3 regions of the Candidatus Cryptobacteroides sp. genome follow, and region 1 is predicted to be linked to each of the others. Evidence: riboswitches for the same ligand, from Rfam matches in the RefSeq annotation. Region 1 holds a riboswitch; each other region holds the start of a gene.

Region 1 (4,223 bases):
CACCGCGGAAGCAATCCACCGCACGCAAAACCTACCTCCGAGCAGGCCAGCGCAAGCATAACCCACTTATGGATTGACAATCCATCTCCCGCTTCAATGCTGATTGGAAAGTCACGTCGTCAATCTGTTCCCAGTCGAAAGGCCGACGCTCGTTCTTTGCGACCTTGATAAGAGATGTGAAAAATTATCAATTGACAACTTCGTCAGGGATAATTGTTGTATATTAGTAGTTCAAATTAATGGCAATGAGCAAAATGAAAAGTATACTCTCGATAATTTCTGCCGTTGTTTCGGCGCTCCTCGTCACCTCCTCGTGTATCCACAACACGTCGCAGAAGGCTCCGGAAATGGACAGTTCACAGTTCGTACTGATCGGCGAACATATTCCGGATGTGATTTTGGAAATCCGCTACTACAGCACCTTCAATTTCATAGGTGACCGTATTCCAGGCTATCTGGAACCGGTGGCAATCCTTTCCCGTCAAGCAGCAGATTCCCTAAAGGTGGTAAGTGACGAACTCAAGGAACAGGGCTACCTTCTGAAGATTTATGATGCATACCGTCCTCAGTGTGCCGTGGATTACTTTATGGAATGGGCAGAGAATATTGATGACGTGCGCATGAAAGAGTACTTCTACCCAGAGCTGGACAAGTCCGTGCTGGTGCCTCAGGAGTATGTGGCAAGGAAAAGCAGCCACACACGTGGCTCTACCGTTGATTTGACCCTTTTCGACATGAAGCTGCAAAAGGATGTTGACATGGGCTGTACCTTTGATTATTTTGGGATTGCGTCACATCCCGATGTCCAGCCTGGACAGGAGATTGGAGCCTATAGGCCCATCACAGAGGAGCAGTACCGCAACCGCATGATTCTCCAGGAAGCCATGGTGCGACACGGCTTCAAGATTTACGAGTGCGAGTGGTGGCACTTCACCCTCAAAGACGAGCCATTCCCGGACACTTACTTCAATTTCCCAATTTCCATTGGAAGCATCAAATGAGACTGACGATCTTGAGTTGTTCCTTGTGAAAGTTCCTGAATACTAACGAGGTCACACTCTTTTTTACAGTCACGAATCAGCTGTTCTTTCTCTGATACTCAATGTTTGTCGCTCATATCTTCATGTATGTCATTTGAACATTGCCACACTGGCACGAACGACAAAAACAACTCGATTTTTGGAGTTCGCGCCACCAAAACAGCCCGAAACATCGAAAACACTGCCACGAGCGACAAAAACAAGACGATTTTTGTCGTTCGTGACAGCACAAGCATAACCCACGGCCGTATCAGGACAGCGAAAGCCTAAACCCACCGCAGAAGCATTCCACCGCACGCAAAACCTACCTCCGAGCAATCCAGCACAAGCATAAACCCGCCGCCGAAGCGGGCTAGTCAGAGTAGACGTCGTACCTGATTCCGTTTTGCGAAAGGTAGACCATGAAGCGGTCGATCGAGTCAGAGCTATGGAACATCTTCGAGAGCTGGTCCAGGACCGCCGCTGCGCCCTTAAGCCTTAGCACAGTCTCGAGGTCCTTTAGCTTGCAGGACACTTCCCTCTCATATTCGTCCTCGCCGGTCATGATCTGGCAAGCCGGTCCGAGGTCCTGCTGGACCATCCTCACCATTCCGTCTTCCACCTCCAGCCATATCTCCCTGGAAGTTGGCGCATTGTCCTTGTAGATCGTCATAGTCTTGTTGTCTTAAAGGTTCTAGAACTGTTCATAGTCGGTCAGGTCGATGTGCTCATTGCATGTCATGCACTGCAGGATCGCAACGATTCCGATGTGCGATGGGATGAATTTGAAGCAGAATGCTTCGCCGGCCGGCATGTGCGCGACGTGCATCATGTGCAGGGCGCAGAAGGCCTTCGCTCTTTTAGTCTCGACCTCGTTCAGTCTGAAGGTGAATACCTCCTCCTCATTGATGTTTTCCATGATAGATGTTTTTTGATCATTATATAATCCGCATCATTTTGCCACCGTGGCATCCCTGCTCGGTTGGCGCCTCTCCTGGAGGGCTCGCGATGCTTTACGAGTTTCTCGTCGTATGTCTCTCGAAAAAACGCTCGTCGTTTGATTCCAGACGCAGGCTTTCACCGTACACCTCTCATCTCACGTCTCCCATCGAAAGACAGCGCAAATGTATTCCGCATTTTTGACAAGTTTTGTCACAAGCAGAAAAATATTGCGATTTTTCTGCTAACTTCGTGTCCATAAAAATTAGCGACACTATGGACCAACCGAAAATCGAGCGTATGCTCCGCCTGATGAGACTGATGTCGGGCAGCGTGCTCTTCACCATCGATGAGCTCGCGGAGAAGATGGACACTTCGTACAGGACCATCTACCGATATATCGACACCTTCAAGGACGCGGGCTTCGTGGTGGAGAAGGTGCATGGGAACATCTACAGGCTGATGAAGATGCCGAAGGCGTCGAAGGACCTGGAGAAGCTCGTGTATTTTTCCGAGGAGGAGGCGAAGGTGCTGACGAACCTGATTCAGGGGCTCGACCAGTCGAACGGGATGAAGGCGAACCTCTACAAGAAGCTTTCGGCGGTGTACGACGTGACTGCGATCGAGCGGTACACGGACAACAAGAAGGTAGCATACGCGATCCAGACGCTCGAGGAGGCGATTTCCGAGGGCAAGCGCGTCGTCCTTAAGGACTACCAGTCGTCGAATTCGGGGGTTCATGATGTGCTCGTTGAGCCGTACGAGTTCACGGCGGAGTACGTCTGCGTATGGGCATACGACATGGTGAGCCGCTCCAACAAGATGTACAAGATTTCGAGGATCGGCTCGGTGGAGATCCTTCCGGATGGGTGGGAGTTCGAGCCGGAGCACTGCAAGCCGGAGATGGACATTTTCAGGATGAGCGGTCCGACGAAGACCCATGTACGCATCGAGCTCAACCGCAGGGCGCGCAATCTGCTGGTCGAGGAGTTTCCGCTCGCCGAATACGAGCTCATGCAGCTCGCGCCCGACCGCTGGCTGCTTGAGACGGACGTGACCCAGATGGAGGGGGTCGGGCGCTTCGTGATCGGCCTGGCTGCGGACGTTCGAATCGTCGACTCCCCCGCCCTCACCGACTACGTCCGCAGCTACACCCGCTTCATCGAGAGCCTGTAGCCCAGAGGGTCATTCGAAATCTATCTTCTTGTTCTGCCTGCGGTCATAGGCCTTGCGGGACTTGTGCAGGACAGTCCTAGAGGAAACGGGACGTCCATGCGCCCTGATCTCCTCATCGCGCGCCGCCTTTCGGTTAGCGAGCATGAAGTCGTCAAGCGTTATGCGCAGTTTCTTCGGTGCCTTTTTCATTCCCATTGTGAATTTGCTTCTCGTCACACAAAGGTACGACTATTTTGCCGTTGACGATACTTATACTAGCAATACTGCAAGAATATGCCCCAGATGGCGGCGATGTGGCAGATGGTGCCGAGCAGCACGAAGACGTGGAAGACGGTGTGCATGTACGGTTTCTTGTAGATTGAGTAGAAGACCGCGCCGGTGATGTACATGACGCCCTCGGCGATGATCCACAGGCACGCAGCGGCACCAGCGGTTCTCCACAGCGGGCCGAATGCAATCACTCCGGTAAGGCCGAGCAGCACATAGCTGACGGTCTGGATGTGGCTATGGTTCTTGAGCTTGATGAAGCTCGGGATAGTGCCGGCGATGGCCACTCCCCAGATAACGCAGAAAAGGGTGATGCCCCATGCACCTTCGCTGCGAAGAGCGAGCAGGGTGATCGGAGAATAGCTTCCGGCTATGTGCCAGTAGATGGCAGAATGGTCCCACTTTCGGAGGTGCGACTTTGCGTCCCCCTGCGGCAGTGCATGGTACACGGTAGAGGCAACGTAGGAGCTCAACATGCCGAAAAGGTAGAGCGCAACCGACCACCGCACCCATGCGTCTCCACCGACGGCGAAGCGCACCACGAAGATGGTGCCGACCACGATGCCGAGCAGTATGCCGGCCGCATGTGTCGTCGAGTTAGCTATTTCTTCATTCTTCGTATATGCCATGGCTATCTTCAATTAATCTACGATGTCCTTACGCTATTCAAAGGTGTTCTTAAGCACGGTCGGTCGACAGAAACTATTCATCGCGATCGTAGCGGTTGTCGATACCAATCTGCTTGCGTATGTCCTTGATTCGGTAATCCTTCTCTAGTTTAACGATGAAATTCTGCAACTGTTTCTTGGATTTGCAGAGTTT
Region 2 (4,223 bases), on a different contig from region 1:
GAATACGATCAGATGGTTTTATTAATGCGCACTGAGAGGTGCGCATTTTTTTAATACACAGGACTTCCACAAGGATTAGTAGGCATAGTGCTTTTGTAAGTCTCACTGTATCAACGGTTGCTCATGGCACGAGCGACAAAAAATGCGTTGTTTTTGTCGCTCGCGGCGGGTATTTCGAGGTTTTGAGCTGTTTTGGTGGCGCGAACTCCAAAAATCGGCGGTTTTTTGCGCTCGTGGCAAACTATTCTAGGTTTTATGCTGTTTCCCTGCTGCGAACTCAACTTTTTCGCTGATTTTTTGAGTTCGCGGACGCATTTGTACTTTTTTGGCGTGTTTTGGTGCTGTGAACTCAACTTTTCGTCTGTTTTTTTGAGTTCGCGGCCTGGGGTAACCTGGATCAGAAAAGTGAACAATTAATCTAGCGATACTTTGACAAAAGTTGTCAAATCGCAACAGTACTTTCGCAAATGTAATAGGGGGGAAGAAGAAAATTTGAGAATTGTAGACAATATTTCGAGTTCTCGTTCGTTATCTATTCAGAACCCTTTAACAAAGAGATTATGGAAAGAAAAAAGAAATCGACTATGGAAAAGATCGGAGTAGTCGTCGTATATCTGATTGGATTTGCGTTTGTGTCTACAGTTATATGGCTGGTTTGGAACTGGGTGGTTCCAGGAGTGACAGGCTGGGGACGTATCAGCTGGCTCCAGGCCTTTGGAATCAAAGTACTTGCGGATATTATTGCTTCGAAGGTTTCTGGAGACTTTGAACTCGATGATGATGAAGATTACGAAAAGCCATTCTCGGTGTCACTGAATATTAGGCAGGATGAGCTCTGATGAATAGGATCGATCGTCATAAACGTCTGGAACTATGTCTTAGCGTGCATGGGAGAAAGCTATTCTCTTATGTCGCTAAGCGTATGCCCACGGCAGACGCCGAAGACATCGTTCAGGAAGTCTGCCTGAAGTTCCTCACGAATGAGAAAACTGCCCCTCAGAATATTCCAGCATGGATTTTCAAGGCAGCTAAGAACCTTATCATCGACCGTAGCCGCAAGAAGAGGGAAGAACTCCTGGAAGACCGAAGTATCCCTTACGACGCACTTGACGAGAAGGCAGACATCCTCAAGAAACTGAACATAAAGGAACTTCGCGAAAGGATAAGACAGGCGATAGCCTCACTCCCGGAAGATCAGAAGTTCGTGTTCATCGAAACCGAGATTAATGGCAAAAGCATCAAGGAGATCGCCCAGGAGACCGGCATCAATCCCAACACCTTGTTGTCCAGAAAGCATAAGGCAGTGCTTACGCTGAGGGAGAAATTGGCTTAAATTATATCATCATTTATGAACAGTACCCTGGAATTCTGCATAGATGTTCTGACCTCTGACAAAAAGATCTGCGGAATCCGGGTCTGAATATGAAAGAGAGATTCTATATTTCTGGATACCATCATGGACAGAGAAGTACACGGTATGGACTCCTTTCCTGTCTTTGGTCGTAACGGAGACAGGCTCATCCTTGAATACAAGTCCATAGGATACGCTAGAGTCCAGCAGGTGGTATTCTTCCGAACAGAACAGCGGGATGTAAGCGTCAAGCTTTCCGTCGTTGATGCTGATGGAATATCCGTCAGGCATCTGAACCAGCATTCCATCATTGAACATCCTCTCGACGTTAAATACAAATTCATCAGAAGCATTCGACGATGTCTTCTTTGGCGCTGATTGGGCATACGCACTGGTGAGGGAAGTCAAAAGCAATGCGCAGATAACGCAAATTGTCATCGAAGTTCTTTTCATGGTAAGATTGTTTTTGAGAGCGTGAATTATATTTTGAAGTGCGACGCACTTCAAAATTAAACATTAGTTTACAATGTTCAATAGAAGTCAGGTAAACGAGCGACAAAAATCGCTTTGTTTTTGTCGCTCGCGGCGGAGGGGAGCGGAGGGGGAATGTTATCTTTTGTCGGTGGCATTCTGTTGGCCCGGGCTACCGGAAAAAATCATCTTTTTTATATGTGTGTCAAGAGTTGTCAAAAAGGTGAGGTAGATTTGTCTTGTGTTTCGGTGGGAGATATGAGGTGGGAGATATGAGATGAGAGACATAAGGTGAGAGACATAAGGCAAGAACTCGTAAAGCATCGCGAGCCCTCCAGGAGAGGGGCCAACCGAGCAGAGAAGCCACGGTGGCAAAATGATGCGGATTATATAACGATCAAAAAACATCAGTCATGAAGACTTTCATTCTCAAGTGGAGACCTAGAATCTCCAACTACAAGTTCAGCGATTTCAGCTACAACCTTCAGAACATCGACTATCTTGAATTCAATTGGCAAGTGGACGAATACGAGAAGGCGAAAGCCGGCGACCGATTCTATATGCTTGTCACTGGTACGAAAAGGGAAGGTGTCGTGATGAAAGGTTACTTCATCTCGGATCCTTATGAGGATGCCGATTGGGCAGGCGGAGATCGTGCCGTCCACTATATGAGGATGGACGTACAGGTAATGATCGATCCCCGTAGATGCCCGATTTTGTTGACATCAGAACTGTCGGACGCTATGCCGGAGTTCGACTGGAATCATTGTCGTTGCGGAAGTGAACTGCCGGAGGAATACATAGATGTCATGGAGTCTATGTGGGATGAGTATTTCGAAAACAATGAGGACATCTTTGACTGGAAGATCGCAAATCACAGATTTATTCCTTTTACAATCGATGATGCTTGGCTGATCGCTAATGATGTTCATGAGGACCAGGTGGACATGTATGGGAACTCTGTCTTCGAACATGTGTATAAAACCGGCTTCAGGGGAAACAATAGGGAAGAGAAGATATGCGGATTCCTGCACGAATTCCTTGACTGTGACGGCTACTCAGTCGAAGATCTGATTGAAGCGCATTGTCCGGAACGCATCATAAAGACGTTAGAACTCTTGAAGTATGATAAGGACATGCCGTATATGGACTACATAAGGAAAATATGCGAGTCCGGAAACAAGACTGCCATAGCAGTGAAATGCAATGACCTTGATGAAACCCTCTCGTTAGACAAGGCTGCGGGAAATCTCGAGCAGATGCGGATGCATGCAGAAGCTATTCGGATGTTAGTTCCCTATAAATTGTCCTTGATGCCTGCCCGATCTAGTAGGCGCTAGGAGCAGTAAAGATTTACGACTCTGAGTCCTCCTCGCGCTTGTCCATGTAGTCCTCGGGAAGGTAATCGTCATTCGCGGCATCCACGATTTCGTCCCATTCATAACCTTGATCGAATGCGTCGAAATCCTTGTCCTGAGCGTAATACTGTTCCATGTCCTCCATCCTCGCGCGGATAGCGTCATTGGTGTCAAACATTCTCCTGTGGGTATAGTGCGCACCGGTGGTGCTTCTCGAGCGTCCCGATCCGGACGACCTAGAAACACCGAGGCCATGAGATGACCTGCTCGAAGAGCCGCCCATCACCGAATCATATTTCTTCTGCCATGGATCCTTGGGAAGATTCCTGCCTCCGCTCTTCGGAGGGAAAGACCGATTCCTGCCGATGAACGGATTTCTCGGTCCCGTACGTCTCTTGCTCCATGGATCCTGGTGCCCTCTGATAGGCTTTGAGACGAATGGATTGTATCCATCCGTCCTGAAGAGCCCCTTGAAGTGACGACCTCCTCTTCCTGTCCCTCCGAAGAAGACCAGACCAAAGAATGCTAATATGCTCGACAATATACCCATCTTATTCTGCCGTCTTTATTTCAGTCAGTTCGCCCTGGAGAACATAGTAGAGATATGTGCCGAGGACGGTGTACCCCAGCTCTTCCATTGCTTTTCGATACAGATGGAGCTGAGACCCGTAATCCGTGCTCGCATGTGAGTTCTTGAAGTCGATAATGACACATCGCCTGTCTGGAAGCGCCCATACGTAGTCAATCTCTCCGATTACGGTCTGTCCGCTGGCCATTCTCTGCGAATATGAGAGCTCATGGAACTCCTCGACAGGCTCACCGAAGGTGCTCTTCAAATGGCGGTGCAGTGCCTTGAACGAAGCATCCAGCGACTTCGGCGAGACAAGCACATCCTGAAGTCCGAAGTTCCGGATCAGCCTTGCCGCCTTCCCGGTTCCATCGACGCCCGGAGCGCATACCGCAAAGAAATTGTGTACACATGTTCCAAGCGTCTGAGGGTCGTATGAACCTTCCAAGGGAATCTCATCTGCAATCTTGACGCA
Region 3 (4,223 bases), on a different contig from region 1:
AAAGAAAGCGATAATATTAATTATATATTCGGTTTCTCTGATATTACTATTGATGTCATGTCTAATAGGAAGCGATAAAAGAGGATTACCATTGCCTATCATACTTCTGATAGTGGCTGCAACATTAGGTGTAAGGAGACTATTGGAAAAAATAGATAAGCAGTAAATTCCCATTTAGCGAACCAGTAAAAATGTCTGGAATTGAAGATCTAACGGAACATAATTATTGAAGAACGCTCTCAGGGCAAACCCCCGAGAAGTTTTTCATGAGCAGTAAAATTTTAACATAAGCAAACAGCCTTGACACAGTTCAGCTGACGCCCCCGGATATTCTAAAAAATCCGCATTATTTTAATGTTCTAATTACAGGATGAAGAGAAGCGATCATCTTCCTCATGGCATCTGCGACATTGGCAATAATATCTGGCCACTGGTTTTCTGGATTATTCCAACCTCCTTCTATTTCTGTCCTTATCGAGCACACACGATATCCTATCATCTCATCCCAATTTAGACCTGGACCATAAGACGCATCGACTGATTGTTTATGTTCTTTAAGCTTATTGAAAATTGACAAATTCTCTTCATCGCATTCTTTACCCTTATCAATACGTAATTCACACCTTACCTTATCCTTGTTTAGCCAGATTGTCCACTGAAGTCCCCCAACACCAGATCCTGCCGCAATAAAGGTATCCTTGGTCGGAGATATATTCTTGAAAGCGGATAATCCCCTATCCTCTTTGAAGGTATTCAGAAGCGATTCCCAGAAAGAGAATCTCATATGAAAACGTTTAGCCTCCTCTTTCTTTATCTCACCCTTTTCTTTTGCCACATATGAAGGCTTAGACTTTACTGTAAACATAGGCGCCAACGAAGACTCGCCAATACGTATCAAGGTCATTTCTATAAGGTAGAAATCACAACCTGTATCTGTTTGGTTCAGCCAATCACAAGCATCAATGTGTTCCTGTCTTGCTTTCTCAACTATCCAGATGGCAACCTTTGCATCAAAAGCGGTTCTATATGTTATTATCTTACCGAGATGGTCATGGTTACTATCACCAAATTGATTCTCTATAACGACGGGAGCTCCATCTTCGAGTTCACACTGGATATCAACTCGGAAATTCTCTGATGTCTGTTCTGTCTGAGGATTACATAGACGAACCTTAATTTCATCCGATAAATAGTCCAAATTTTCAGCTAACCAAGGGGTAAAATTTTGTGCTTCGTATTTAAAGTGATTCCTCACTGACACCCTAGTGATTTTTTCAATTCTATTTGATTCCATAAACCGCTGATTTGAAAACAAATATAGGAAAAATTTTTAATGTGACTCAGCCTTAAAATTTCGCCAATAACAAGTATAGATTTCGATTCATTTGAAACGTTGAATTTTGACGACATCTTACTCCCTTTTAGAAATAAAACAATAACAAAATCAGTTCTAGCATTTTGTAACTTTATGCCAGTAAGTCATCTAACATTCCCCAAACTTCTCCTCATACATCACCTTAGCTGCTATCAGCCGGTCGACCTGCTCGATCAAGGGTCCTCGGACATACTCGAAGTTGGCAAGTTTGTACAGATTCTTGGTTGCATCAGCGATCTCGTTCTTTGCGAGTAATTGACTTCCGGATTCGATGCTGAATTGGATGCACGAGATTAAAGACGAGACTCTTCTGAGCTTTTGCTCCAGATTCTTAATCCTTTTCATCTCCCTATTCCGATGCCTCTCAGCGGTCTCTTTCTCCGACGGCGGAGTAGTGAGCACGATTCCATGGTCCTGGAAAGCAACCTGTAGATCGTAATACAAGATCTCCACGTTCTCGTAAAGGTGGTCATCTCCACCTAACGTACTCAGCGCAATACGCAGCTTCGTCTTCAGCTTCTTGACTCTCTGCATGAACAGGTCAGTCACCTCGCCGCTCTCCAGCTGTCTGCGCATGCCATCGCACATCACCGTGAACGACCGTTCAAGGAGGTCTTTGCGTTGCTTATATTCCTTTGCTGCAGCAAGGCATGCCAGAACGTCGTCTGGGAAACTGCTGTTGGCAATCTTTTCGTTCAGTTTGATTTCCCATCTCTGCATGCCGGTTTTATCTCTCTGTTTCGCACGATTCTGCTGAAGGCTCATATGGGTGTCGATCGCCACTTCTGCTGGAGATTTGTAATTGCTGAAGAACTCAGGATCGTCATAGTGGGTGACATGCCACCCGAAGCACACATTGCAATAGTAGCTGCGAACAGGCATGTTCTTTCGGGTCTGGTCCATGTCTTCTGTGTTGAAGCGAAGAAAGTCTTGAGCTTTCTTCTCAGATGAAAAAAGAATTTTCTTTCTACCGCATGCTCTGCAGTAATACCGGTTCCTTGTCGGTTTCATGACAGATGTTTTTTGATCATTATATAATCCGCATCATTTTGCCACCGTGGCATCCCTGCTCGGTTGGCGCCTCTCCTGGAGGACTCGCGATGCTTTACGAGTTTCTTGCCTAAAGGTCACTCATCGTAACACTGCAAAGAAACAACTCAATTTTGACAAGTCTTGACACAAATACAAAATAAAGTAAGACTTTTTATGTTTATGTCATAACCTGTCAAAACAGACATGTTTCTTTGTATCGTTATCATTAAGACTTCTGACGAAAACTATTTACAAAGACAACTTTGAAACATCCAGGGAGATCTGGATCTAAACAAAATGATGAATTATGTACAAGAGTTTTGATTTTGACATTCTGGGCAGAAGGGCCGAGATATGTATCTCTGTTGAGAAGACAGGTCGCAGAGGAAACAGATGGAATGATTATTCCTGCGTTGTAAACAGCAAGAAGTTTGAGGAGCTCATGAGAGGACTAAGAACAATTGAGTGTACTTTTACGGCTGCAAGTGCTCCTTTCTTCGTTGACTGGAACGAGTGTGATGAGCACGAAAAGAACGACTGCCTGTTCGTGAAGCCGATCAAATTCCGGATAGAGGATGACCAGAAGAGGCCCGATTCTATTAAGCCGTTGTACTGGTTCTACGATGGTGTCTTCCCTTATGTCGTGAGACTTCCACATAAGGTCCACGTTTGGAGACACAACTCCCATGACTCAATGACGTTCAGAGTGTATGGAGGCAGTATCGACAGAGGAGAGTTGTTCTCCCTTGATGAGAAGGGATTCAGAGTTCCAGACCCCGACGGCAAGATGTGTGAGTGGCGATTCACTCTCCAGTTGGAGTTATTGTAGGGTAAGATGAAACGACGAGGATAATTTGCTATATTTGAAAAATGCTTTGCATGAACAAGATAGTATTCAGTCCATTTTTTGACCAGGCCACATACAGCCGCCCGGAAAGCGACATCGTGTGCAGATACCGTGTCGTCGGAATGAAGGGTCTTCTTTCCGAGCTCGAGCTTCGAGCAGGTATGACCCACTCCGAGGTCTCCCCTTTCAACAGGCTGATCGCATATTACCGCGCAATCAGGAATGTGCTCGAGAAACCTGGCACCCATGATCCTTTCTACGCAAAGTCCTTCGAGAAGGACGACCTTAGCGTAGCTGGAGAGCTTCTCAGGTGGAGGGACGCGCTCGTGATGAGCGGTTGGAACGCATCCGTCTGCAACAAGTCCTTGCCTATGGCTTACAAGTTCAACGACCTTTCTGCGATCGAACCATATTTCGACGTAAAGGGCTCTGCGGACAGGTGGCATGACCTGCTCACAGAAAGCGGCTATCTTTCGGGTACGACGATCGAGGTAAGGGTTCCGCGCGAATCCTTGGACAAGATGGTAGTGGACGTACTCGAGAAGAGCGGAGCTACCCTTTCATTCGCAGATGCGACAGAGACGGCGCGTCTGGAGCTTCAGGCTGGTATCAGCGTTCTCCAAGTAAGGAACCGCGTGGACGCGTATCGCTATGCTGCTGGAATCGAGCCTGAAGATGGTCTTCTTATATCCAATGCCGACAACAAGGCTCTCAACGATGTGTTCCGTGCGCATGACCTTCCGCTGGCAAACGCTGACTATTCAGAAAGCAATCCGCTCACCTTGCAGTTGTTCAAGCTCGGTTTCGGTCTTTTCCGCAAGGATGTTGACATCAGGACTCTGATCAGCTACCTGCAGGTTCCATTCAGTCCGGTTCGCTATGGTCTGAGGAGACAGCTTCTCAAGCATCTTCTCAGCACAGGCGGAATGGGCAAAGGATGGGATGATATCCTCTCTGCGACAGATGAAC

What was found. A riboswitch is a leader RNA that binds a small molecule or an ion and turns the genes downstream of it on or off. The one in region 1 is predicted to bind S-adenosylmethionine.
Region 2: linked by a shared signal. The riboswitch ahead of AC06ND_RS09820 (hypothetical protein) and the one ahead of AC06ND_RS04315 (hypothetical protein) in region 1 are both predicted to bind S-adenosylmethionine.
Region 3: linked by a shared signal. The riboswitch ahead of AC06ND_RS02880 (hypothetical protein) and the one ahead of AC06ND_RS04315 (hypothetical protein) in region 1 are both predicted to bind S-adenosylmethionine.

Annotation. Positions count from the first base shown of each region.
Region 1 is NZ_JBAEER010000071.1:308-4,530, forward strand. Features, by position in the region: gene AC06ND_RS04305 (M15 family metallopeptidase) at 246-1,001, shown strand; gene AC06ND_RS04310 (hypothetical protein) at 1,393-1,692, opposite strand; gene AC06ND_RS04315 (hypothetical protein) at 1,714-1,938, opposite strand; SAM-I-IV-variant riboswitch at 1,937-2,036, opposite strand; gene AC06ND_RS04320 (helix-turn-helix transcriptional regulator) at 2,235-3,134, shown strand; gene AC06ND_RS04325 (hypothetical protein) at 3,144-3,323, opposite strand; gene trhA (PAQR family membrane homeostasis protein TrhA) at 3,389-4,030, opposite strand; gene AC06ND_RS04335 (hypothetical protein) at 4,104-4,223, opposite strand, start outside.
Region 2 is NZ_JBAEER010000180.1:936-5,158, forward strand. Features, by position in the region: gene AC06ND_RS09805 (hypothetical protein) at 585-839, shown strand; gene AC06ND_RS09810 (RNA polymerase sigma factor) at 839-1,333, shown strand; gene AC06ND_RS09815 (hypothetical protein) at 1,343-1,804, opposite strand; SAM-I-IV-variant riboswitch at 2,138-2,237, shown strand; gene AC06ND_RS09820 (hypothetical protein) at 2,236-3,162, shown strand; gene AC06ND_RS09825 (hypothetical protein) at 3,176-3,730, opposite strand; partial or broken gene AC06ND_RS09830 (UvrD-helicase domain-containing protein) at 3,732-4,223, opposite strand, start outside.
Region 3 is NZ_JBAEER010000045.1:1,338-5,560, forward strand. Features, by position in the region: gene AC06ND_RS02875 (DUF4268 domain-containing protein) at 347-1,294, opposite strand; gene AC06ND_RS02880 (hypothetical protein) at 1,484-2,386, opposite strand; SAM-I-IV-variant riboswitch at 2,385-2,484, opposite strand; gene AC06ND_RS02885 (hypothetical protein) at 2,715-3,236, shown strand; gene AC06ND_RS02890 (PD-(D/E)XK nuclease family protein) at 3,287-4,223, shown strand, end outside.